2 regions of the Akkermansia sp. UBA7090 genome follow, and region 2 is predicted to be linked to the other one. Evidence: riboswitches for the same ligand, from Rfam matches in the RefSeq annotation. Region 2 holds a riboswitch; the other holds the start of a gene.
The links. Region 2 has a riboswitch for cobalamin ahead of B3075_RS09040 (TonB-dependent receptor plug domain-containing protein). Riboswitches for the same ligand answer to the same signal wherever they lie in the genome.

Region 1 (11,807 bases), on a different contig from region 2:
GGTGGACAAGGCTGCGGACATGAGCAAATCCACCGGCGTCATCGCCACCTGCGAGCTGAATGACGCCACCCCGGCATCTTTCTGCGCCAATAATGAAAAAAGATCGGATGCTTACGGCATCATCGGGGATTACCCCCGTTCCCGAGCCGATTTCATCTTTGGAGGCGGCGGCAAATACTTCACGCAGAGGCCGGACGGCAGGGATATTTTCCAGGAAATGCAGGCGCAGGGCTACCGTGTCGCCCGCTCCTGGGAAGAAGCCGGCGCCTTGCCTTCCGGAAAAACGCTGGTTGTCGCCGCTCCGGGTAATCTTCCCCCTCCCTCCAAACGGGGCGACGTTTTCCGCCAGGCCGCAGTGAAAGCCCTGGATACCCTTTCCCGGAATCCCAACGGATTTTTCCTGATGATTGAAGGGTCCAACATTGACAAGGCGGCCCACAGCAACAATCTGGAAGAAATGATGGAAGAGCTCCTTGATTTTGACCGGACTGCGGGAGCCGTGCTTGACTGGGCCTCCAAACACCCCGGCACCCTGGTCGTCATCACGGCGGACCATAATACGGGCGCGTTCGCTCTCACGGGCGGCAGCCGGGAACAGGGGGAAATAACGGGCCGGTTCGGTTCCGGCAGTCATGACGGCGTGGCTGTTCCGGTGTATGCCTTCGGCGCGGGAAGCGGCGACTTCACCGGCATTTATGAAAATACGGATATCTTCAACAAGATTATGAACGCCCTTAAAAAAGGTGCGGACAAACCCGAGCGTTAGGCGCCCGGTCAAGGCTGCGGCCTGTCCATTCGCCGCGCCACCAGCCCGGCCCCGACGGTAGCCGCACCGCCTATCAGGAACACCGCTTGCGGGCCGCCCGTATTCATCCAGATCACGCCGCCCAGCACGCCGTAAGCGATAGAAGCCACATGATTGATGGCCAGCCCTGTGTAAATGCTTGGCGTAATGTCCTCCGGCTTCTCGCAGATGCGGGCCACGTAGGTGCTCCGGGCCATGCCCAGGGCAAACAGCAGGTTGTCCAGGACAAAGCAGGCGGTCACTACCCCCACGGCCCAATGCAGGGGCAGCAGTTCCGGAGCGAAGGCGTATGCCAGGCACAGGAGGGACAGCGCCACGCTGTCGAAAATCGTCACCTTCCGTTCCCCGTAGCGCTTGATGCTCCAGCCGATCAGGGGTTGAGTGACCAGCCCGATGACGCCGGCCATGAGCAGGGTTTTTCCGATATATCCGGGAGACTGGCCCAGCGTGCTGACCATCAGCCAGAAACCGAAGGTCAGATAAAGCTGCTTGCGGATGCCGTGCAGAATTTCCAATCCATAATAAACGGCATATCTGCGCTTGAAGACGAAACATTGCCTCCATCCGCGCCGCTGCGGGAAGACGGGCGTCTTCACCCGGCTCAGGAACAGGGACGCCAACAGGCACACGCCCCCCGTGACGAAAAAGTCCACGGCAAAAGATTGATTGAATTTCCACTTGATCCACACGCACAGCGCGCCCAGCAGCGCGGCGGCCGTTCCCAGAGCCTTCATCTGGCCGAGCCGCAGGCTGCGGTTTTCCGGCCTCGCCGTATGGATGACAATGGTGTCAATCATGCCCATCAGGATATGCTGACCCAGGCTCACCGTCAAAATCCACGCAGACAAAGTCCACAGGCTGGTTCCGGCGCCGCAGAAAGCCAGCGCGTACATGCCGCCGAACATCAGCAGGCACGCCACCCCGGCCATGCGGACCTCATTAAACATGAAAAGCAGGCTGACCACAAAAAGAGACAGGATGCCGGGCAATTCCCGGGGGAATTCAATCAGTCCGCGCATCTCCACGTCAAGATGCTGGGCATCACGCAGGAAATTGCTGAAAATGAGATCATACACACCGCTTCCGAACTGGCCCAGAAAAAGCGCCAGCAGCACAAATACCATCGTCTTCCTGATGCGGGGGGAAGCGGCTTCATTCATAGCGCGGGAATACTCTCACAGGCGCCCGGGCGGAACAACCGCTATTTTCATATGCCGGTTTTCTCTGCATTTGCAAAAATAACCCCGAAACGGAATTTTTCCGGAAAATGCCGCGTATTTACGTACGCTATGATTTCCAAGTGTATTTTTCCTGCCACGGTTGTCAGCCTGTTTTCTGTTTGCTGGGGCGCCCCGTCCGCTCCGGTTCTCGAAACGCCCCATATGATTCCCCGGCCCGCCGCCCTGCGCGCCCAAACCGGAGAAAGCGGCTTTTCCCTGAAAAACGGCGTCAGGCTCCCGGAAGAAAATCCGCTTTCCAGGCAGGCGGAACGGATTTTCCGCGATAATGGAATCAATACAGTGCTGGTTAAAAACAAAGCGGACATCATCTTTACGGAAGACGCGTCCCTGGGCAGGGAAGGCTACCGCCTTGCCGTAACGCCGGATTCCATCTCCATTGCCTCCAGTTCCGTGAATGGCGCTTTGTATGCCCTTCAATCCCTTGTGCAAAGCGTCGCTGCCGACAGGAATGGAGATCCGGCCCTGCCCAGGCTGGACGTGGAGGACCGGCCCCGCTTCTCATGGCGCGGCCTGATGATGGACAGCTGCCGCCACATGATGCCCGTGCGGGACATCAAAAAGATTCTGGATTTGATGGAAAGGTACAAATTCAACACCCTCCACTGGCACCTGACGGACGACCAGGGATGGAGGCTCCCGGTCTCCAAATACCCCAGGCTGACCACCGTGGGAGGCGCCCGGGCGCAGTCCCCCGTCATCGGCAACCGCAACAAGGCGGACGGCGCGCCCTACTCCGGCCATTACACTCCGGAAGAAATCCGGGAAGTGGTGCGGTACGCCAAAGACCGCGGCATTACCGTCATTCCGGAGGTGGAAATGCCGGGCCACGCCTCCGCCGCCATTGCCGCGTATCCGGAACTGGGCAACACGGACATTCCGGGCTATGCGCCCAAGGTGCAGGAGACCTGGGGCGTGCATCCCTACACCTTCGCTCCCACGGAAAAAACCTTCCGTTTTCTGGAAGACGTCATTGACGAAGTGTGCGCCCTGTTCCCGGACAGCCCCTATATCCACATCGGCGGGGATGAAGCCCCCAAGGACCAGTGGAAGCAGTCCCCCACGGCGCAGCAGGTCATGAGGGACAACGGCCTGGCCAACGAGCATGAACTCCAGAGCTACTTTATCCGCCGCGTGGAAAAAATGATCAACAGCCGCGGAAAAAGGCTCATCGGCTGGGATGAAATCCAGGAAGGAGGCCTCTCCCCCACCGCCACCATGATGGTCTGGCGCAGCTGGATGCCGAACAGCGCGCGGCACGCTCTGGAACAGGGCAACGACGTGGTGATGACGCCCAACAGCCACTTGTACTTTGACTATGACCAGGGGCCCGGCAAACCCTCAGCGCCGGAGTATGAAACCATCAATAACGACAACCTGACCTGGCAGCGCGTTTACGGGCTGGACCCCGTCCCGCAGGGAACGCCCCGGGAACGGGAAAAACAGGTGCTGGGCTGCCAGGCGAACATCTGGGCGGAATACATCCCTAACCTGCCGAAATGGGAATACCACGTCTTCCCCCGCGCCCTGGCGCTTGCGGAAGTAGCCTGGACCCCCAAGGATCAGAAAAACGAGAAGGATTTCCGTAAGCGCCTCGACCGCCAGCTTCCTTTTCTGGACGCCCATAACGTCAACTACAAAAGGCCGGATAACGGAGCCCCCGCACGGCCGGATGCCGTCATTACCCGGGAATGCCGTTAAGCGCGGCGGACGGTCTCCTGCGGCGTCTCCATTCCGAAGGCCGCATTATGGGCTAGCCAACCTTCATGAAAACCATTACATTGACGGCATTATGAATTTGGAACTGCTTCGTCAGGTTTGCGTGACTCCGGGCGCTCCGGGGTTTGAAGACAAAATCCGCGATTTCATCATTCAGGAAGTGGCCCCGCTGGTGGACGCCGTGCGCGTAGACAACATGGGCAGCGTGATTGCCATCGTGGAAGGCAAGAACACGGAAAAGACCATGATGGCCGCCGCCCACATGGATGAAATCGGGTTTATGGTCCGCCACATTGACGACAAGGGGTTTATCAAATTCCTGCCTCTGGGCGGCTTTGACGCCAAGACGCTGACGGCCCAGCGCGTCATCGTCCACGGCAAAAAAGACCTCATCGGCGTCATGGGCGTGAAACCCATCCACGTCATGTCCCCGGCGGAACGCACCAAGCTGCCGGAAGTGACCGACTTCTTCATTGATCTGGGCATGAGCAAGGAGGAAGTGGAAAAATACGTTTCCGTGGGCGACTCCGTTACCCGCGAACGGGATTTGGTGGAAATGGGGGATTGCGTGAACGTCAAATCCCTGGACAACCGCGCCGGGTGCTACGTGCTGATTGAAGCCCTCCGCGCCATCAAAGCTTCCAAGAAAAAGCCTTCCTGCAACTTCGTGGCCGCCTTTACCGTTCAGGAAGAAGTGGGCCTGAGGGGCGCGCAGGCCGGCACGCTGGACATCCAGCCGGATTTCTCCATTGCCCTGGACGTCACCATCGCCTGTGACATTCCCGGAACCCCGGCGCATGACCAGGTTTCCCACCTGGGCGCAGGCGCCGCCATCAAGCTGTATGACGGTTCCGTCATTGCAGACCGCCGCATGGTCAAGTTCATGAAGGCCATGGCAGACGCCCACAAAATTAAATGGCAGACGGAAATGCTGCCGGCGGGAGGCACGGATGCCGGCGCCATGCAGAAATTCGTTCCGGGCGGCTCCATTGCCGGGGCTATTTCCGTACCCACCCGCAATGTGCACCAGGTTATTGAAATGGCTCACAAGGACGACCTGGACGCTTCCGTAGCGCTCCTGACTGCCTGTGCCATGAACGTGGACAAATGGGACTGGTCCTGGAACTCCGTCAACGAATGCCCGGCGGAAAAACCTGCCAAAGCTACCAAAGCCGCCGCCAAGAAGAAAAAGGCCAAATAACAAATCTGGCCATTAATCCATCATCACCCGGCAGGCCGCCCCGGAAACGGAGGCGGCCTGCCTGTTTTCAACCGCCTTCAGGTGTTCCGGGCACGGCCCTCCATTCAGCCAGTCATACCGCAGGCGCCTGAGTCATACCTCCGGTGGCCTTTTCAGCCGGCCCTGCCATAAAAAAATCCTCCGGCATCTTGCAATGCCGGAGGAGAAACAATCCTGAAAAAGAAAGTTACTTGGCCGCGGGGGCAGACGCTTCCTTCTGAGCGGGAGCGGGGGCCGGAACTGCTTCCACTTCCACCTCTTCCTCCACTTCCACATCTTCTTCCGGACCGGCAGCGCCGGTCTGCTTCATGGCGTCCTTCAGAGCCTGGCTTCCGTAAAAGTCGGCCTGCTGCAAACGCTGCATGTCGGTCATCATGCCCATGAAAATGGGCAGAAGCTCGGCCTGGCGCGCCTGCATGGCGGCATCCATTTCAGCCTGGACCTTCTGGGCGCTCTTGGAAAGGGCTTCTCCCTTTTCATTAATCTTCGCCATCTTTTCCGCAGCCGCGTCTGCAGTAGCCTTGTCCTTCACCGTGCTGAGCGTGGCGGACATTTCCTTCATCAACGCCAGCATCTGATCGGCGGCTTCCTTCGCTTCCTTGGAAACTTCAGCAGCCGGCGCAGCGGGCGCGGCAGGGGTTTCAGCGGCCGGCGCGGGCGCCGGAGCCGGGGCATCCTGGGCGGAAGCCATACCTGCAAATGCCAGGGCACATGCCGAACTAATTGTTACAATGCTCTTCATAACGTTTCTGTTGTACAGGCTCGCCATGCATGCGTCAATGAATCATTGTGTAACGGCTTCCCGTGATGCCGCAGAAAGATTTGCATTTTTTCCTCCCGCGAAGGATTTTTTCAGTTGCATCTTTTTAGAATTATTATAAATTCACCTCCGATGACTAAAACCATAGAAAACCTGAAAGCTGCCATTACGGGCGAAAGCACCGCCTCCGCCACTTACGCGGCCTATGCCGCCAAAGCCGCCCAGGAAGGGCAGCCCCTTATTCAGAAATTGTTTGAAGCCGCCTCCAAGGCGGAATCCGTCCACGCCGCCAACCACAACAAGGTTCTGGAAAAGCTGGGGGCAACCATGGAACCCATCGATATCCAGATCCATGTAGGGACCACCGCGGAAAACCTGAAAGCCGCCATTGCCGGGGAAACCCATGAATTCGAGAGCATGTATCCGGAATTCATCGCTGTGGCGGAAGAGGAAGGGCAGAAAGCCGCCGTCCGCTCCTTCACGTGGGCCACGGAAGCGGAAAAAGAACATGCCGATTTTTATTCCGTCGCCCTGAAAGCCCTGGAAAGCGGAGACACCAGTTCCCTGCCCAGGCAATACTGGATATGCCTGGTTTGCGGAGATACCTTCAGATCTCTGGAAGGCGTGGACGCATGCCCCCTCTGCGGCGCCAAGGCTGAAAAATTCCTTGTCATCGGATAAACTCCGTTTGAATGCCGGGGACCATCCACGGCACCTGAAAACCGCCCGGAATATCCCGGGCGGTTTTCTGTTTTTCCAGAGCAGTCCATGAAAGAAAACTTCTCTTTTCTACGGAGGCGGGGCACTCCGGGAAAAGCTTCTCCCATATTCTGCTTGCGATTCATTTTGAAACCCTTATAATATCTCCCCGCTTTAAGCAGGAAGAATTTTATCCCTTCTTTGCGATGATCCCTCCCCATGCATCCGCCGGTTCCGCAGAACGGTATCCGTCCACATACGGCCTGTTGACCGTTATCTGCCAGGCTCTGCGCTCCGCGTTCATTCCCCGCCGCATGCGATGTCTTTGGGCGGCCGGACTTGCGGCGGCTCTGGCGGCTAATCCCTATGTGCTCAACGACGGCCAGAGCCTGTTGATGAGCTGCCTGGGCATCGCCTGCTCCGCATCCCTGCTCTGCGGCACCATTCTTTTCTGCCTGAAATACCGCTTCACCGCCTATGTCCTTCTTCCGGTCATTATCCTGTTTAATGCGGGCCTGTACATGATGCAGATGCGGTACGGATTGACCCTGAACCTTTCCGTGCTTTCCAGCATGGCGGAGACCAATTTCCGGGAAGCCTGTGCTTTCTGTACCCCCGCATCCATTGCAGGGACACTGCTTCTGACCGGGTTTATCTACCTGGCCATCTACTGGAGCCGCCGTTCCCTGCGCCAAAAAGCCACATGGGGCGCACTGACATGCATTTGGAGCCTGTACGGGGCCCTTCTGCTGCTGAGCATTCCGGCAGCCTCCTACAGCTCGGAACCCCTTTATCTTTATTATACGTCCGACAAAGCAAAAGGCTGGCCTCTCGTGGATTTCACAATGACGTACAAACTGGTGGACGAATACATCACCCAGGATGCGGGGCGTTTCAACACATTGCGGAATCTGCCGTCCAGCGCGGAACCCCTTTCCCGCTGCGAAGCCCCAGATGACTTGGCCGTGGTTTTCCACATGGGGGAAAGCGTCCGGGCGGACCATCTTCCCCTGAACGGGTACCACCGGAATACGATGCCCCGGCTTTCCAGAGAGTCCAACGTCGTCTCCTTCCCCCACGCCACCTCCTTCGGCATTGTGACCAGAATTTCAGCCATCGGCATGTTTACGGACGCGGAACTGCGCCGCCGCGCCCCCGGTCACTCATCCTTCATTGACCTGTTCAACAAACACGGGTTCCATACTGTCCGCATCATGGATTTGAGCGGAGATTCCATTCATGACTATTCCCTGGGCATCCTGACACGGAGCTGCCGCGGACGGGAACAGACGCCGCCCCAGCACCAGACGCCCGGAATGATGCAGGAACGCACCTCCCTGGTCATGGAGAAATCCCTGAAACGCCACGGCCTCGACAGGCAGCTCTACATCATTTACAATAACGGAAGCCATATGGCGTTCAGCTACCCCCCGCAGGCGGAACGTTTTACCCCGGCATCCTGCAATATGGACGACCCCAAGGCCCATCTGGAAGAAACCGTCAATGCTTATGATAATTCCATCGTGGACCTGGATGCCTCCATTCACCGCATGATTGCACTGTTGAAGAACAGGCCCGCCATTTATTTTTACTGTTCCGACCACGGCGTAGCGCTGGGCGAGGAAGGAAAAATGTTCCAGGGCCATATTCTGCCGCCCGTTTACCGGCCTGCCATGTTCATCTGGTATTCGGACGCTTTCGCCTCACGCTATCCGGACATGGTGCGCGCCCTGAAAGCCAACCGGCTGAAAGCCGTCTCCCACGACCACATCTTCCATACCCTTCTTTCCCTGGCTTCCATCCGGTCGGAAATCGTCAGAAACGAGCTGAACCTGGCTTCTCCGGACGCGCGGGAAACTCCGGTCCCCCTCCAGCCGGAAACGCTGGCGGAATGGCTGCCCGTTCCCGCACCGCCGCAACCGCATCCGTAAAAAAGAGGCCGCCACGCGAGAAACAACAGGAGGCGGAGGCTTCCACCGTACCCGGACTTGCAATGAAGGGCCGAGGCACTCCCGCACACGGCGCGCCTCCGCTTCCCAGCCGGCAGCGGACCGAATGGAAGAAGCCTCGTCCCAAACCGCCCCGCATACCACTCAAAAGATTCTCCGTTGACGGCTTTCCCGCTCTCCCCCGGACCAGAAAAGGAACGCCGGGGCATCTATGGCGCCATGACGGAAAAGAAAGCTGTGTTATCAATCATTTTTCTGCCTTCATATACTATATATAGTATATAAATAATTATTTAACACATTATTTATACATTTTTCTTGCGGGATGTCTCTTTCTGTGGTTCATTGCGTTCCAGCGCAGGTAACGGAAGACGGTGAAAATCCGTCGCGGACGCGCCGCTGTAACCGGTAGACGATGGACCGGACACTGGCTGCCCAGGCAGCCGGGAAGTCCCCATCACATGTCGCACCGGAAGCCAGAAGACGACCTGATGCTGCCGTATCCCCATCCCGCGGACAGGATGAACATACGCACAGGTCTCCAGCATGCCCCCTTTCCGGGGATGCGCGCATGCAGCCGGCCCCTGCCTATGGTTTTTCCAGGCTTTTGCCCAGGCTCGCGGATGAGCGGTCACCACTCTTTCCAAGCGAGACATCCACCATGGCAACAAGCATCATCAAACGTTCCGGGAAAAAGGAACAATACCAGGGCTATAAGATTGAAGAGGCCATTAGAAAAGCCTTCCACAGCTCCGGGACCGCCTACAACCGTTCCATCTATGAAGAGGTGGAAGCCAAGCTGAGCCATCAGGACAGCGCGCATGTAGAAGAGATTCAGGACATGATTGAACGCGCCCTGTTCCGCTCCGGATATTTTGACACGGCCAAGGCCTTCATTACCTACCGTTTCCTGCACAAGATGCAGCGCGAACAGCTTGGCGGCCTTTATTCCGGCAATACCTACGTGGACTGCAAGCAGACGGTAGAGGAATATATCGGCCAAAGCGACTGGCGCATTGCCGCCAACTCCAATACCACGTATTCCAATGCGGGGCTCATCAACAACACGGCGGGCAAAGTGATCGCCAACTATTGGCTGGACCAGGTTTACTCCGCACGGGAAGGAGCCGCGCACCGGGAAGGGGATTACCACATCCATGACCTGGATTGCCTGACCGGATACTGCGCCGGATGGAGCCTCCGCAACCTGCTCAATGAAGGATTCAACGGCGTGCGCAGCCGCGTGAACAGCAGGCCGCCCCGCCACTTCCGGGAAGCCCTGGGCCAGATGGCGAACTTTCTGGGCATCCTGCAAAGCGAATGGGCCGGCGCCCAGGCCTTCAGCTCCTTTGACACCTTCCTGGCGCCCTACGTTTTCAAGGACCAGACAGACTTTCCCCGCATCAAGAAAGACATCCGCAGTTTCGTCTATAACCTGAACGTGCCCTCACGCTGGGGACAGTCTCCCTTTACCAACGTCACGATTGACTGGACTGTGCCGCGCGACCTGCGGGACCAGGCCCCCTTCAGCGGAGGGGAACACCTCTTTAAAGGAATAGAAGACGCGAACCTGCTCGCCCTGGCGAGAGAACGCGGCGCCAACAAGCTGACGGAGCTGACCTACAAGCATTTCCAAAAGGAAATGAACCTGATCAACAAGGCCTTTTACGAAGTTCTCACGGAAGGGGACAGCACCGGACAGCCCTTTACCTTCCCCATCCCCACCGTCAACATCACGGAAGACTTTGACTGGGAAGGGGAAAATGTGCCTCTCCTGTTTGAAAACGCCGCCAAAATCGGTTCCTCCTACTTCCAGAACTTCATCGGCAGCCAGTACACCGTCAATGAACACGGGGAACGCGTGCCTGACGAACGGGCCTACAAGCCGGATGCCGTGCGTTCCATGTGCTGCCGCCTCCAGCTGGACCTGCGGGAACTGCTTAAACGCGGCGGCGGCCTTTTCGGCTCCGCGGAAATGACCGGCTCCATCGGCGTGGTGACCATCAACCTGGCCCGGCTGGGCTACCTGTTCAAACAAAACCGGGAGGCCCTGTTCGCCAGGCTGGGAGAACTGCTGGACCTGGCCAAATCCTGCCTGGAAAAGAAAAGGGCCTTCGTTCAGGAAATGTATGACCGCGGCCTGTATCCCTACACCAAACGCTACCTGCCCACCTTCCGCAACCATTTCTCCACCATTGGCGTCAACGGCATGAACGAGCTGCTGCGCAATTTCTCCAACGACACGATGGACATCACCTCTGAAGAAGGCAGGGTCTTTGCTGAAGAGATTCTGGAATTCATCCGCTTGCGCATGCAGGAATACCAGGAAGAAACCGGCAACCTGTACAACCTGGAAGCCACGCCCGCAGAAGGCACCACGCACCGCTTCGCCCGCGAAGACCAGAAACGCTATCCCGACATCATCCAGGCCGGCCCCGTGGGGCAGCGTTATTACACGAACAGTTCCCAGCTTCCCGTGGACCACACGAGCGACCTGTTCCGGGCGCTCCAGCTTCAGGATGAACTTCAATGCTGCTACACGGGAGGAACCGTCTTCCACATGTACATGAACGAAGCCATCAGCTCCCCGGAAGCCTGCCGGGACATTGTCCGCAAAGTGCTGACCCGTTTCCGCATGCCGTACCTCACCGTCACCCCCCTCTTCTCCGTTTGCGAGAAGCACGGCTACCTGCGCGGGGAGCACGAATACTGCCCCTTCTGCGATGAGGAGCTGCTTCATATCCACAGGCATGAATAAAAATCCTCTTTCCCAATAGACGCCCGACTTTCAAAACCCAACCATCAATACGACAATGACCAAACAGGAAATATTAAGCAAGTACGCACAGGACCGGACCCGCTGCACCGTTTACACGCGCGTCATGGGCTATCACCGCCCTGTGGAAACTTTCAATGCCGGCAAACAGGGCGAGTTCCATGACCGCGTCCACTTCGTGGAACCGGGCCGCCCCTGCTCCTGCTCCGCCCAAACGGAACAGCCGCGATAATTCTCCCAACAACATATGCGAAGTCGATGGGAACGGGTCGGGGCATAGCAGACATCACGCCGCTCACCTTGCTGGATTTTCCAAATAAGGTGGCTTGCATCTTCTGGCTGAGAGGCTGTAATTTGTTTTGTCAGTACTGTTACAACGTCTCTCTGGTCAGGGGAACGGATTCTCCCGCCGGAGACCGGACGGACTACCTTGATTTTCTCAGAGATCGGGTGGGATTTCTGGACGGAGTAGTCCTGTCCGGCGGCGAGTGTACGCTGTGTCCCGACCTCATCCCTATCTGCCGCAATATACGGCAGCTTGGCTTCGCAGTCAAAATAGACACTAACGGCACCCGGCCCGGCGTGGTGAAAACGCTGGTGGAAGAAGGGCTTTGCGACTAT
Region 2 (11,807 bases):
AGGCAGGCACAGGCCTACTGTTCTGTGTCCCTTGTTCCAGAGGTGCTGCGCCGCATGATGCGTGGTGGCCGCCCAGTGGCGGTCCAGATAGGGCAGGTTGCTGCTCTGGTAGGAAGTGCCGCGCACAATGCAGGGAATGCGGTGCTTTTTGAACCAGAGCTGGGTTTGTTCCGAGGAACGGTGAAGTATCCAGCAGACGCATTCGGATTTGGTAACAAGCTTGGCAAGCCTCTTGTCCGGATTATTGCCTAAAATCCAGGGAGCTTCAAAAATGCGGACGCTGATGCCGTCTTCCTCCAGAATTTTGGAGATGGTGTATATCTCCGCCAATACGCTTTGAGCCAGCCTTTTCAGGGGCAGTGGCGTCAGAAAACCGAGAATTTCTCTTTTTTCCTGAATCGAATGGCAAAAGATGTTTTTAACCGTTTCTTCTTCCGTAGTTTTCAGGATGCGCCGCGGAACCTTGATGCGTGCGGGGGCAATCCATGCATCCCTTTCCAGAAGAGTGAGGGCCTTTCTGACAGTCTCCCTGCCTACGGATAACCTGTGTCCGAGTTCCCTTTCTCCGGGCAGGATATTGATCAGGCTGCCGCTGAGAATCATCTGTTTGATTTTATTGGCTACTGTTTCAACCAATGAAGATGCCGGCAACGAAGTCATACTCTTCTATATACGTATTGCATTGCGTGAATTCGAGCCAATTGTAGGGATTGCCTGCCCCTCTAAATCCGAAACGAGTGCAGTGTTGTTGTAAATTGTTGATTATATGATAATTATTTAACAATTTAGTCTCCTGGTCTTTTTTGATGAAGTGAAACAGGCGGATAATGTATATATGATATTTTATTATCAATGCATTACATGTATGCGCAATACAGTCGCTATTGGTTTGTGATTATTAGATAATATATTTAATATAAATACTTTATTGATTGTTTTGTTGGATGGTCCATTTCTCATCATCCTTTTTTCATATTCCCCGGCAGGAAATGTGCACGTATCGGCATGGATGATTTTTCTCCCGTTTCCGGCACTAAATCTGCTTGATGAAAGTGAATACCATACCGGGCGCATCCTATGCGCTGACTTGCACGGCTGCGTGTACTGTCCATGCGCTTCTTAGCGACGCTGCCTCCCTGATTGTTCTGGAAACGGAAAATTCCGGACAATATATATTCATAGCTCCCACTGATACAATAGAGGTATCAGACGAACACGCTCTGGTGACACAGACTTTTTAAAAGCGGCCGTTCCGGGATCGTCTGGCTGTGGCGGCATAAGGCCGGGTGTAGATGGCGATCCGGAAAAGCCGACGGTGGCAAAAGCGGCATGAACCATTTCTTTTTCCTGATCATCCGCCATGAAGCGCAGTATCCATGATGCAATCCAGCCAAATACTGTTCGTCAACGGTTTTTCGACAATCGGCAGAGGAGCGGGAACGGAATTTTTCCACCAGATCATTGTCTGGCGTAAACCGGGCGCGGGCCCATCTCCTTCCGTCCTGGTATTACCGCGGGAAGTCTCTATGAGAAATGAAGCGTTACCGGCTGATCATAGAAAACCCTGGGAGCGTTCAGCTACCAGGGTTTATTAATTGGTACCGCCGGTGGGACTCGAACCCACACTCTTTTGGAACTCGATTTTGAGTCGAGCGCGTCTACCATTCCGCCACGACGGCACATGAGGCAAAAGAATTAAGAGGCAAGAGGGCCGGAGAGTCAAGAATTTCCTGTGGAATATAGTGAGCCGCGGAAAAAACGGAGGGAATTTCCCGCGGATTCTCTCCTTCATGTTTCCGATTGGAAATAAGTGTTTGAGATAAGCAGCGCACGGCAGCGTTAACGTTCTGGTTGATCACGTGTTTCCTCTGTTCCTGTCGGTAAAAGGCTCCGGTGTTCCAGGCTTTGGAGATGGTCCGGTTCAGACTGGCGTTGACGATTAAGGTATGGCGTCCTGGACGGATGCCGGATTCTTCATGTAGTTCCTGCCTGCGCCACGAGTTTCCCGAAAGCGTTTTTCATGGATGATGAAAGCGATGCCAACATGGCACAGGGTGATGATACGCTTCATGTCCGGCATTTTCTTTTCCTGACCAATGGGAGCATCGTTCTTCGGGTGGTTCAGCCTTTTTTCACAGTCAGGGGCAGCCCAGCGACCATGAAGTAAACTTCATCCGCGCTTCTGGCAAGGAGTTGGTTGGCAATGCCGAGCCCGTCGCAGTAATGGCGCGTTTCCGCATCTGACTGGCTGATGCCCATGCCGGTTTCAGAAGAAACAAGCACCCATGGCACGGGGGATTGGCGGATGAGTTTTTTCAGAGCTTCTATTTCCTCAATCAGCGCTTCCTGGAATGGTTCGTAGTCCGTGGGGTCCTTCTGTGCGTACAGGGTATTGGAGGCAAGCAGGGTGACGCATTCCAGAATGACGCCGTTCACCTGGTCCAGCAAGCCGGATTCCCTGACGGCGGAAGCTACATGACGGGGACATTCCAGCGTGAGCCAGCTTTCAGGACGGCGTTCCCGGTGCTTGCGCACGCGGTATTCCATGGAGCCGGCCCCGGGCCACACTTCCGCCGTGGCGACGTACAGGATTTTTCCCCCGAATCCGGCGGCTATTTGTTCAGCGTATTGGCTTTTGCCGCTTCTGATGCCGCCCAGGACGAGCGTCATGCGTGCGGTATTGGCGTCAGTGTTTGGTGATGTAGCGTTCATGGGATTCCAGCATGGCCTGGTGGGAGTTCAGAAAGTCGTCCAGGCTGAAGACTTCCAGGGTAATGGGGGGGGAGAATCGGATATCCCACATGGGGTGCAGGATGGCGTCCAGCGTGGCGGGGGGCATGTGGTGCAGGGATTTGTGGTCCCGTTTTTCCAGCCCGTGCAGGTGGCACATGCGTATGTCCGGCAGCCAGAGCGGCAGCAGTTTTTCCGGCCGCAGGCCTTCCTTCCAGACATGGCCTATGTCAAAGCAGCGGGAATGGGGAGTGGCGGAGACCAGTTTGTCCAGGTAGTCGGTCGGGTGGCGTTCCAGATTTTCCAGGGCCAGGCATTCCGGAGCGGGCAAATGGGGCGTTATTTGCTCCAGGCTGCGGAGGATGCGTTCCGTTTCACGCTCCGTAAGGTGGGGGCGCATGTCCGGGCCGGGAATATGATCCGTAACCACGTGCATGACCCACGTGTGGGGTTCCAGTTCCCGTGTCAGGTCAATGGCGCGGATGATGTTTTCCGTATAGCGGCGGCTTGATTCTTCCGTGGCGAAACCGCCGTCCGTGGGCAGGTGGACGTTCCATTTGACCCCGGCATCCGCGGCGATGCCGGCCAGTTCCCGTATTTCCGCAGGAGTAATGAGTTCTTTGCCGCAGTCTCCGGCTTCCAGCAGGAGCAGGGCGACATCATCCGCGTAATGGACGCATTCCCTGATGGCGGGCACGTAGTAGTCCGGGATGATGAAGGAGGTGCAGCCGATGTTGAGGCCCGGAACGCGGCATTTGTGCGGAGTTTTCATAAGGTGCAGAAGGTGAGCAGGACGATCCATTCCGTGCATTCCACGGTACAGCCGAACACATCCCCGGTGACGCCGCCCAGGCGGCGGCGGGCATACAGGAGCAACGCCGTGGAACCGACCAGGGCGGCGAGCAGGGCGTACAGTCCGTGCCATCCTGCCAGCGCACAGGCAGCCAGAGTGACGGCGGCGGCTATCAGGGCGTGAACGGGGCGCGTCCCCTGCTTGAAAGCTTCCCCCATGCCGCCGGGGCGCGCGCCCGGAAAGCGCATGGCGATGAAGATCTGGCTGCGGGCCAGCAATCCTGCAAGAGCGCATGCCGTGAGCAGAAGTTCCCAGGAACCGCAGGCCGCCAGAGCCGCCAGAGCGGCTCCCTTGAATGCCAGGTTGAAGAACAGAGCCGTGCCGCCGAAGGTTCCCAGGCGGGAGTCTTTCATGATTTCCAGCCGGCGTTCCCTCGGCACTTCCACGGGCAGTCCGTCCCCGCAGTCCGCCACTCCGTCCAGATGCAGTCCGCCCGTGACGGCTACCCAGCAGGCGCAGCCGATGACGCCGCAGACCAGGGGGGGGAAGAGCAGGGTGGCCGCCCAGGTCAGGACGCCCGCCAGCCCTCCCACGACGAGTCCGACCAGCGGGAGCCATGCGGAGATGCCGTTCAGGTCGTTTTGCAGCGGCCACGGTCCTACCGGAAGCCGGGTCAGAAAGCCGAAGGCAGAGCGGATGGTGGTGATGACAGCCATAGATACGGGAAAGCTGGGGTCAGCGCGGAACGGTAATGTCCAGCTCCGGCAGGGTTTTCATTTCAGACAGCACGCGCGTGGCGGCGTCCAGCAGAGGAAAGAACAGGGCAGCCCCCGTGCCTTCCCCCAGGCAGAGGCCCAGGTCCATGTACATGGTGACGCCGATGTGGTCCATAATGAGCTGATGCCCAGGTTCCGCGGAGTTGTGGGAGCCGATGAAGTATTGCGCCGCTTCCGGGCGGATGCCCTGGGCGATGGCCGCCGCCGCCCCGGCAATGAATCCGTCAATGACGATGGGGACGCGCAGGGAGGCCGCGCCCAGCATCAGTCCGGCCATGGCTCCTATTTCCGGTCCTCCCACTTTCGCCAGCACATCGATGGCGTCGGAGGGGTCAGGTTTGTTCAAGGCGATACCCTGTTCAATGAGCTCTATTTTTTTGCGGATGACTTCCCCCTTGACGCCGGAACCGCGTCCCGTCACGGTTTCCACCGGGGTTCCCGTGAGCACGGCCACGATAGCGGAGGAGGGCGTCGTATTGCCGATGCCCATTTCTCCGGCGGCCACGATGTCCAGCCCTTTGCTTTTTTCTTCACGGGCCATGTCAATGCCCACTTGCAGGCATTCCATCGCCTGTTCCCTTGTCATGGCCGGGCCCCTGCTGAAGTCGTTGGCGCCGTGCATGACTTTTCTTTTCACCAGCCCCGGCAGATCGCCGAAGTCGTAATTCACGCCCACGTCCACCACGGAGAGCCGGGCTCCCGCGTTGCGCGTGAAGGCGTTGATGGTGCCCCCGCCCTGAAGGAAGTTGCGGGTCTGGATGTAAGTGACGTCTGTGGACGTCAGGCTGAGGCCGTGGTCGGCTATGTGGTGGTCCGCGGCGAAGAGGACCACAGCCTTGTCTTTCAGGCGCGGCGCGGGGTTGCCGGTCATGGCGGCAATCCGGATGGCTACGGGTTCCAGCTTCCCCAGGGCGAGGGGGGGCTTGGCCAGTATTTTCTGATGGTCCAGGGCGGCTTTTGCAGCCTGTTCGTCCAGCGGGGGAATATGCAGTTTGTTCATAATGGTCAGAAGTAGGGAATAAAGAAGAGGATGAGGGTGAAGAGCACCGTGCCCGCGGCGGCGGTCATCCACATGAGGCGTATGGCCAGGGCCAGGTCGCTGACGGTAGCTTCCGTGCGCCCGGTTCCTATCCACGGATAGTCCGCGGGAATTCCCTTGTAGGAGACCGGGCCGCCGATGCGGAGGCCCAGCGCGCCCGCGAAAGCCGCCTCGCTCCAGGCGGAATTGGGGCTGGCATGGGCGCGGCGGAAGGCCCAGCCCGTGGTGAGCGCCCTCCGGGCGGAAGTTTTCTTCACGAAGAGGGCCGCCAGGGAAATGCACGGCAGGATGAGGCGGGCGGGTAGGAAATTGAGAGCATCGTCCGTGCGTGCGGCAAAGGTGCCGAAGTGTCTGTACCGGTCGTTCTTTTTTCCCCACATGGCGTCCAGAATATTGAAAACGCGGTGCGTCAGCGCGGCAAAGGCCGCGCCGAAGAAGCCCCCGGCCAGGCTGCCTGCGGCGGCCCAGAACAAGGTGGAAAAGACGCCGTCCGTCAGATTTTCCGCCACGCTTTCAATGGCAGCTCTGGCCATGCCGTGACGGTCCAGCCGTTCCGTATCCCGCCCCACGATCATGGAGACGGAGCGTCGGGCTTCTCCATCATTCCCGCTGCGCAGGGCGTTTTCCACGTTCCGGGCATGCTCGGCCAGGCTGCGCGGGGCCATGCAGATGTAAATGACCAGAACGGACGGAATCCAGAATGCACGGAGGGAGGATAATAAGGAAAAGGGGAGGAAGAGCGCCGCGCATCCGAACCATGCAGGGATACAGGTTGCCAGCGCCGCCGCCATTCCCGCATGAAAAGTTCCTCCCCACCTCTGCCTCGCCAGTGTTTCCATGCGGCGCGCGCACCGGCCGATCAGACAGACGGGATGGCGCCTGTTGGGCGGTTCTCCCGCCAGAATATCCAGCAGGAAGGCCGCAGGCAGGATGAACGGGCACGGGAACATGGGTCAGCGTTTCAGTTGGAGAGCTCGGTAAATGGTTTTCAGATCCAGATGTTTCCGGACTACCTCCGCCAGACGGTCCAGCGCTCCGTCCAGGTCATAAGCGGTGTGCAGGGCTGGGTTGGCCTTCAGCCCCGAATCTTTCCTGACCATGTTGATGAACGCGCGGCGGAATTGGTCTCCGTCCAGCATGCCGTGCAGGTACGTGGCCCAGATGCGGCCTTTGCCGTAGCCGCAGGGGGAACCGTCTTCCCGGAACATGATGGGGGCGCAGCTTCCTTGATGACGGGTAACACCGTGGTGGATTTCATAGCCTGCGGCGGGAGTAGGTAGCGGCGTGCTTGCCCGGCGCACGTTGAGCAGGGTTTTGGCGGCGGCGAAGGTGGTGGAAAGTTCCAGCAGCCCCAGCCCCGGCGTGCGCTCCTCCGGGGATTCCATGTGCAGCGGGTCCAGAATGTCCGTTCCCAGCATTTGCAGCCCCCCGCAGACGCCCAGAATCCATTTTCCTTTTCCGGCATGACGGCGGATGAGGTCTTCCAGCCCGGCGGAACGGAGGGAGGCCAGATCCGCCGCCACGCTTTTAGTGCCGGGCAGGATGACCAGGTCCGGATTTCCCCATTCTTCCCGTGTCCGCACCTGGCGGAGCCGGACGTCCGGTTCCGCCGCCAGCGGGGCGAAGTCCGTAAAGTTGGAGACGTGGGCGGGCATGACCACGGCCACATCCAGGCAATCCGCATGTTTCCCGTGCTCCCCGTGGCCAGGGGGCAGCGTGGCGCGGTCTTCTTCCGGAATGTTGATGTCCCGCATCATCGGGATGACGCCCAGCACGGGCTTGCCCGTATGGTTCCGCATGTAGCTGTGCGCAGGGGCCAGCAGATCCGGGTCTCCTCGGAATTTGTTGACCACGAACCCCGCCAGCAGTTCTTTTTCCCACGGGGCGAATGTCATCCACGTTCCCAGAAAGGAGGCGTATACGCCGCCCCGGTCAATATCCCCGGCGAGCAGAACCCTGGCACGCGCGTAGTGGGCCATGTTCATGTTGACCACGTCTGCTGATTTCAGGTTGATCTCTCCTGGGCTTCCGGCCCCTTCCAGACAGAGGAGTTCATATTCATCCGCCAGGGAATCGTATGCCTTGCATACGTCCGGCCAGAAGCGCCTTTTGGCCGTGAAGTATTCCCGCGCGTCCATGCTGCCTACAGGCCGCCCCATCACGATCACCTGGGAGCCGGTATTGGAATGGGGCTTGAGAAGAATGGGGTTCATCCTGGCATCCGGATCAACGCGGCAGGCCTGGGCCTGCACTATCTGGGCGCGGCCCATTTCCTCTCCCAGCGCAGTTACGCCGGAGTTGAGGGCCATGTTCTGCGCCTTGAACGGGGCCACCCGGTAGCCGTCCTGAAGGAAAATGCGGCACAGGGCTGCCGTGAGCACGCTTTTTCCCGCATCGGAGCAGGTGCCCTGAATCATCAGGGCCGGTCTGGGCGATTTACGGATAATGGAAGGGCCGTTTCCCGCCAGTTCGGCGCGCAAGGCTTCTGCCAGCAGGGCGTGTTCCTCCGGCGTGCGGATGCCGGAGCGGAACCAGCCGCCCGTTTCCAGTCCCGGATAATTGGAACAGTCGCGCAGCGCGATGCCGTATTTTTTCAGGAGCCGGGCTGCCAGGCCATGAGGCGCCCCTGCCAGGCGGAAGAGCAGGAAGTTGGCCTCAGACGGGAGTACGGCGGCTCCCGGCAGGGAGGAGAGCCTGCGGAACAGGTCATCCCGGCGTTCCCGGTTCCGGGCGCGTTCCCTGTCCGCCCAGGAAGAGGGGTGTTCCAGAGCGGCCCTCACCGCCGCCGCCGCGAAGGCGTTCACGTTCCAGGCGGGCAGGGATTGCCGCAGCCGCTCTGCGAGCGGAGCTGCGCAGATGGAAAAACCGCACCGGACGCCGGCCATGCCGTAAAACTTGGTCAGGGAGCGCAGCACCACCAGGTTGGGCAGGAGGGATGCTTCCCGGAGCAGTGATTCCGTCCCTTCTGCGTAATCCATGAAAGATTCATCAATGATCCAGATGACTTCAGGGCGGCCCTGAACGGCCCTGCACAGGGCCGCTGCGTCCAGCAGGCCACCGGACGGATTGGCGGGATTCGCCAGAAAAACGGCGCTTCCGTTTGCTGCCTGTTCCGCCAGACGGCGAAGAGACGGGAGGAAGGAATTCCGTTCCTCCGTCCGGATGGAAAGAACATCCGTGCCGTGGCGCAGGCAGGCCAGCCTGTATTCGGAAAAAGCGGGTTCCGGAATGACGGCCTGTTTCAGGTTTAATGCGCGCGGAAGGGCGTGAATGAGTTCATTGGCCCCGTTCCCAAATGCAAAGCAGCCGGCTGGCATCCCATAATGAACCGCCGCCAGATCACGCAAATCCGCCATGTCCGGAGAAGGGTAGGGTACCGCGTTTTCCATGGCCTTCCACAGCGCTGAGGCGATGAACTCCGGCATTCCTTCCGGCCTCAGGTTGACGCTGAAGTCTAGAATATCCCGTTCCGGGCGGCAGGCTTCCGCCGCCAGGGATTTTAAGTCTCCGCCATGTGAAAAAACGTTCATGCTACAGTGATTGGAACCGGCGCGCCAAAGGTCTGCCCGTACCGGAGAAAGAAAGGAAACGCCTTGCAAATTCGGAATTCCTCAGAACCGGAGGCTTCGCCGGAAACGGGAAATCTTCCCAGTCCCGGAACAGTGGGAACAAGGCGCGTCATGAGCGCATCATGTCCTGTATGCGCCGGGAGTGACAAGACAAAAATGGAACGCCCTGTATGGAAAAGAGGGATGAAAAGAGAGGCGCTGAAACGAGGAAACGTTCTTAAGACGGCGGAATGTTCAAAGAAAAAATTTTTTGTCTTGTCATACCGGTCTCTTTGGTATTTCATCCGTCCCATGAACCCTTATGGGAAGGGTTACAGACCTCAGGGACGCCCGTAGCCGGGCAGGAAATAGATGGGGAATACCGGTGTGAATCCGGAGCGGTACCGCCACTGTAAGCGAGCCTGACTCGCAAGCCAGGAAACCAGCCTGTGAGGTTGTCCAACTGTTCGGCGAGTTACCGAACGTAAGGCACTACAACCATGCTTTATACGAAGAAAGCCCTTCAAATGGGCGCTATTGCTGTTGGCCTTGGCGCATTCGCAGGCCAGTCCTCCCTTGCCGAGTCCGCTAAAAAGGAAGACTCCAAGCCCTCCGTCAAAACGGAAACCATGCAGGTGATGCCGGAACTGACCATGGCGTCTCACTTTGTGGGCGTGCCGTACAATCGCTCCGGAGTGTCCGTTTCCATCATCAAACCGGAAGAATTCCAGAAGGCGGGCATTGAAACCCTGACGGGCGCTCTTTCCCAGACGCCCGGCGTTTTCACGCTGGACGGAGGCGGCACCTGGCAGCGCGGTTCCGTGAGTAATACCGTCATCCGCGGGATGAACAAGGAGACCTACACCCTGACCATGGTTGACGGCATGCGCATCAGTGATGCCAATATGTCCGGCAACAAGCTGCTGGGCATCACCAATCTCTTTACGGTGGGCAATGCGGAAGTGGTGAAAGGCGCGCAGGGCGCCGTTTTCGGTTCCGGAGCCATTGGCGGCGTCGTCGCGATGGATACTCCGGAGGGGGAAGGCGAGCCCGTAACCAGGATTTTTGCGGAGGCCGGTTCCTTCGGCTCTTTCAACAGCTATGTCACTTCATCCGGCAAGATCAAGAAGCTTTCCTATTTTGTGGGCGTTGGGTTTGAAACTACGGAAAACGATCCGTCAATCTATCCGGCTATTTATGACAACAGGACAGGCATGAACGATTTCCGCCAGTGGCAGGAAGCCGTGCGCCTGGGCTATGACGTCAATGACAAGGTGAAGGTGAACTTTACCTATCGCCGCCTGGATTCCTACTTTGAATATCCCACGCCGTATGTGGATTACAGCCAGTGGCCTTCCGTTCCGGATTCCCATCTGTACAATACGGAAGACAAGAACCGCAGCAACCTGGTGACAGGGCGTGTGGATGCGGAGATTTCCAAGCTGTGGTCCACCAGCTTCATGGTGGGGCATTACAACATGGACTATTCCTGCCATACTCCCGGATTTGACTTCCAGCCCAACGTGATGCGCAACCGCCGCTTTCAGATGGAGTGGCGCAACGCACTGACGTGGAACAAGGAATGGAAAACCATCGCCGGCATGGCCTGGGACCGTTCCGACTACATGAGCGAAAACAATTACGTTGCCAAGGATGAATGGCAAAGCACGCTTGCCTTCTTTGCGGAGCAAATGTGGTCCCCCACGGACAGCTTTGACGCCAGCGTGGCCCTGCGCCTGGAACATGATTCCGTCTGGAACAATCATTTTACGTGGCGTTATTCCAATTCCTGGAAAGTGACGGGCAAGGATTCTCCCACCCGTATTTTCGGTTCTGTGGGTTCCGGTTTCCGCGCGCCCACCTATTTTGAGCAATATGCGGCCAATTACGGTTATGTAGGCAATCCTGATCTGGAGGTGTCCAAGTCCCTGGGCGGCGACCTGGGCGTGGAACAGCGTCTGGCGGACGGCCATTATGCTTCCGTGACGGGCTTCTGGACCCGTATCGACGATGAAATCGGCACCATGAGCGTAGGCGCCTGGCCTGATTCCTATACCACTTACACCAATTATTCCCACTGCACTTCCTACGGCGTGGAAGCAGCGTTCAAGGGACAGTTCAAGGACGCGTGGAACAGCGGCTATTATGCCAATTACACCTTCACGATGCCCAAGCGCGATTCCATCGGCAAATACGAAACCATCCAGATGGCCAATACCGCCCGCCACACCATCAACGCAGAGGTTTATACCTCCCCGGTTGAAAAGCTGACGGTCGGCTTCGGCGTGACGGCTGCCATGGGACGCACGGACTACAACTATGCCCGTCTGGACAATTTCTTTACGGCGCGCCTGTTCGCCCGTTACCAGGCAACGGACAATGTGTCCCTCCATGTGCGTCTGGAAAACCTGTTTGACCAGAAATTCATCATGACGAATGATTATAACTCCGGCCCGCGTGAAGCCCGCGGTTTCGGAATCTTCGGCGGTGTGACGGTCGAATTCTAATTCCTTTCACTACTAATTGTTGATTGCTCCCCCATCTTCCGTTTTGCGGGCTGTTTCAGGCGAAGTGAACAGTTCCGCGCGGAAGATGGGCTTTCTGTTTTCCGTAGTTCCCGGAATCGGTTAACATGCGGCAGTCATCTGAGCTGTGTTGCGCTGGATATCCATACTGGGGGCATTGGCCCTTTCCGTCTTTCTGGGAGGTGTCTTCTACTTTTCCCAGCGGGAAGAGGATGTTTGGCATGAGATTTCCGGGCGGATGGACGGCAGGGGAATGCCTGCCGTATTTGACGGTTTTGTGGAACGCTGGAACAGAGCCGTGGAGTGGGAGCTGCGCCGTGAGTTGGCTGAAGGGGAAAGGAAGAAAAAACTTCTGGTCGTTTCCCGAGGGGAAGGGGACGATCGGCGTTTGGCGGA

Region 1: linked by a shared signal. The riboswitch ahead of B3075_RS00355 (ribonucleoside triphosphate reductase) and the one ahead of B3075_RS09040 (TonB-dependent receptor plug domain-containing protein) in region 2 are both predicted to bind cobalamin.

The regions. Positions count from the first base shown of each region.
Region 1 is NZ_DKYW01000002.1:31,445-43,251, reverse strand. Features, by position in the region: gene B3075_RS00390 (alkaline phosphatase) at 1-766, shown strand, start outside; gene B3075_RS00385 (MFS transporter) at 775-1,965, opposite strand; gene B3075_RS00380 (beta-N-acetylhexosaminidase) at 2,188-3,744, shown strand; gene B3075_RS00375 (M42 family metallopeptidase) at 3,836-4,963, shown strand; gene B3075_RS00370 (hypothetical protein) at 5,190-5,744, opposite strand; gene B3075_RS00365 (rubrerythrin family protein) at 5,895-6,443, shown strand; gene B3075_RS00360 (phosphoethanolamine transferase) at 6,668-8,392, shown strand; cobalamin riboswitch at 8,732-8,916, shown strand; gene B3075_RS00355 (ribonucleoside triphosphate reductase) at 9,072-11,168, shown strand; gene nrdD (anaerobic ribonucleoside-triphosphate reductase) at 11,224-11,418, shown strand; gene B3075_RS00345 (anaerobic ribonucleoside-triphosphate reductase activating protein) at 11,445-11,807, shown strand, end outside.
Region 2 is NZ_DKYW01000025.1:175,516-187,322, forward strand. Features, by position in the region: gene B3075_RS08995 (substrate-binding domain-containing protein) at 1-660, opposite strand, end outside; tRNA gene B3075_RS09000 (tRNA-Leu) at 1,597-1,679, opposite strand; gene B3075_RS09005 (hypothetical protein) at 1,940-2,071, opposite strand; gene B3075_RS09010 (bifunctional adenosylcobinamide kinase/adenosylcobinamide-phosphate guanylyltransferase) at 2,122-2,712, opposite strand; gene cbiR (cobamide remodeling phosphodiesterase CbiR) at 2,687-3,502, opposite strand; gene cobS (adenosylcobinamide-GDP ribazoletransferase) at 3,499-4,239, opposite strand; gene cobT (nicotinate-nucleotide--dimethylbenzimidazole phosphoribosyltransferase) at 4,259-5,299, opposite strand; gene cbiB (adenosylcobinamide-phosphate synthase CbiB) at 5,305-6,288, opposite strand; gene B3075_RS09035 (cobyric acid synthase) at 6,292-8,868, opposite strand; cobalamin riboswitch at 9,215-9,351, shown strand; gene B3075_RS09040 (TonB-dependent receptor plug domain-containing protein) at 9,387-11,393, shown strand; gene B3075_RS09045 (extracellular solute-binding protein) at 11,539-11,807, shown strand, end outside.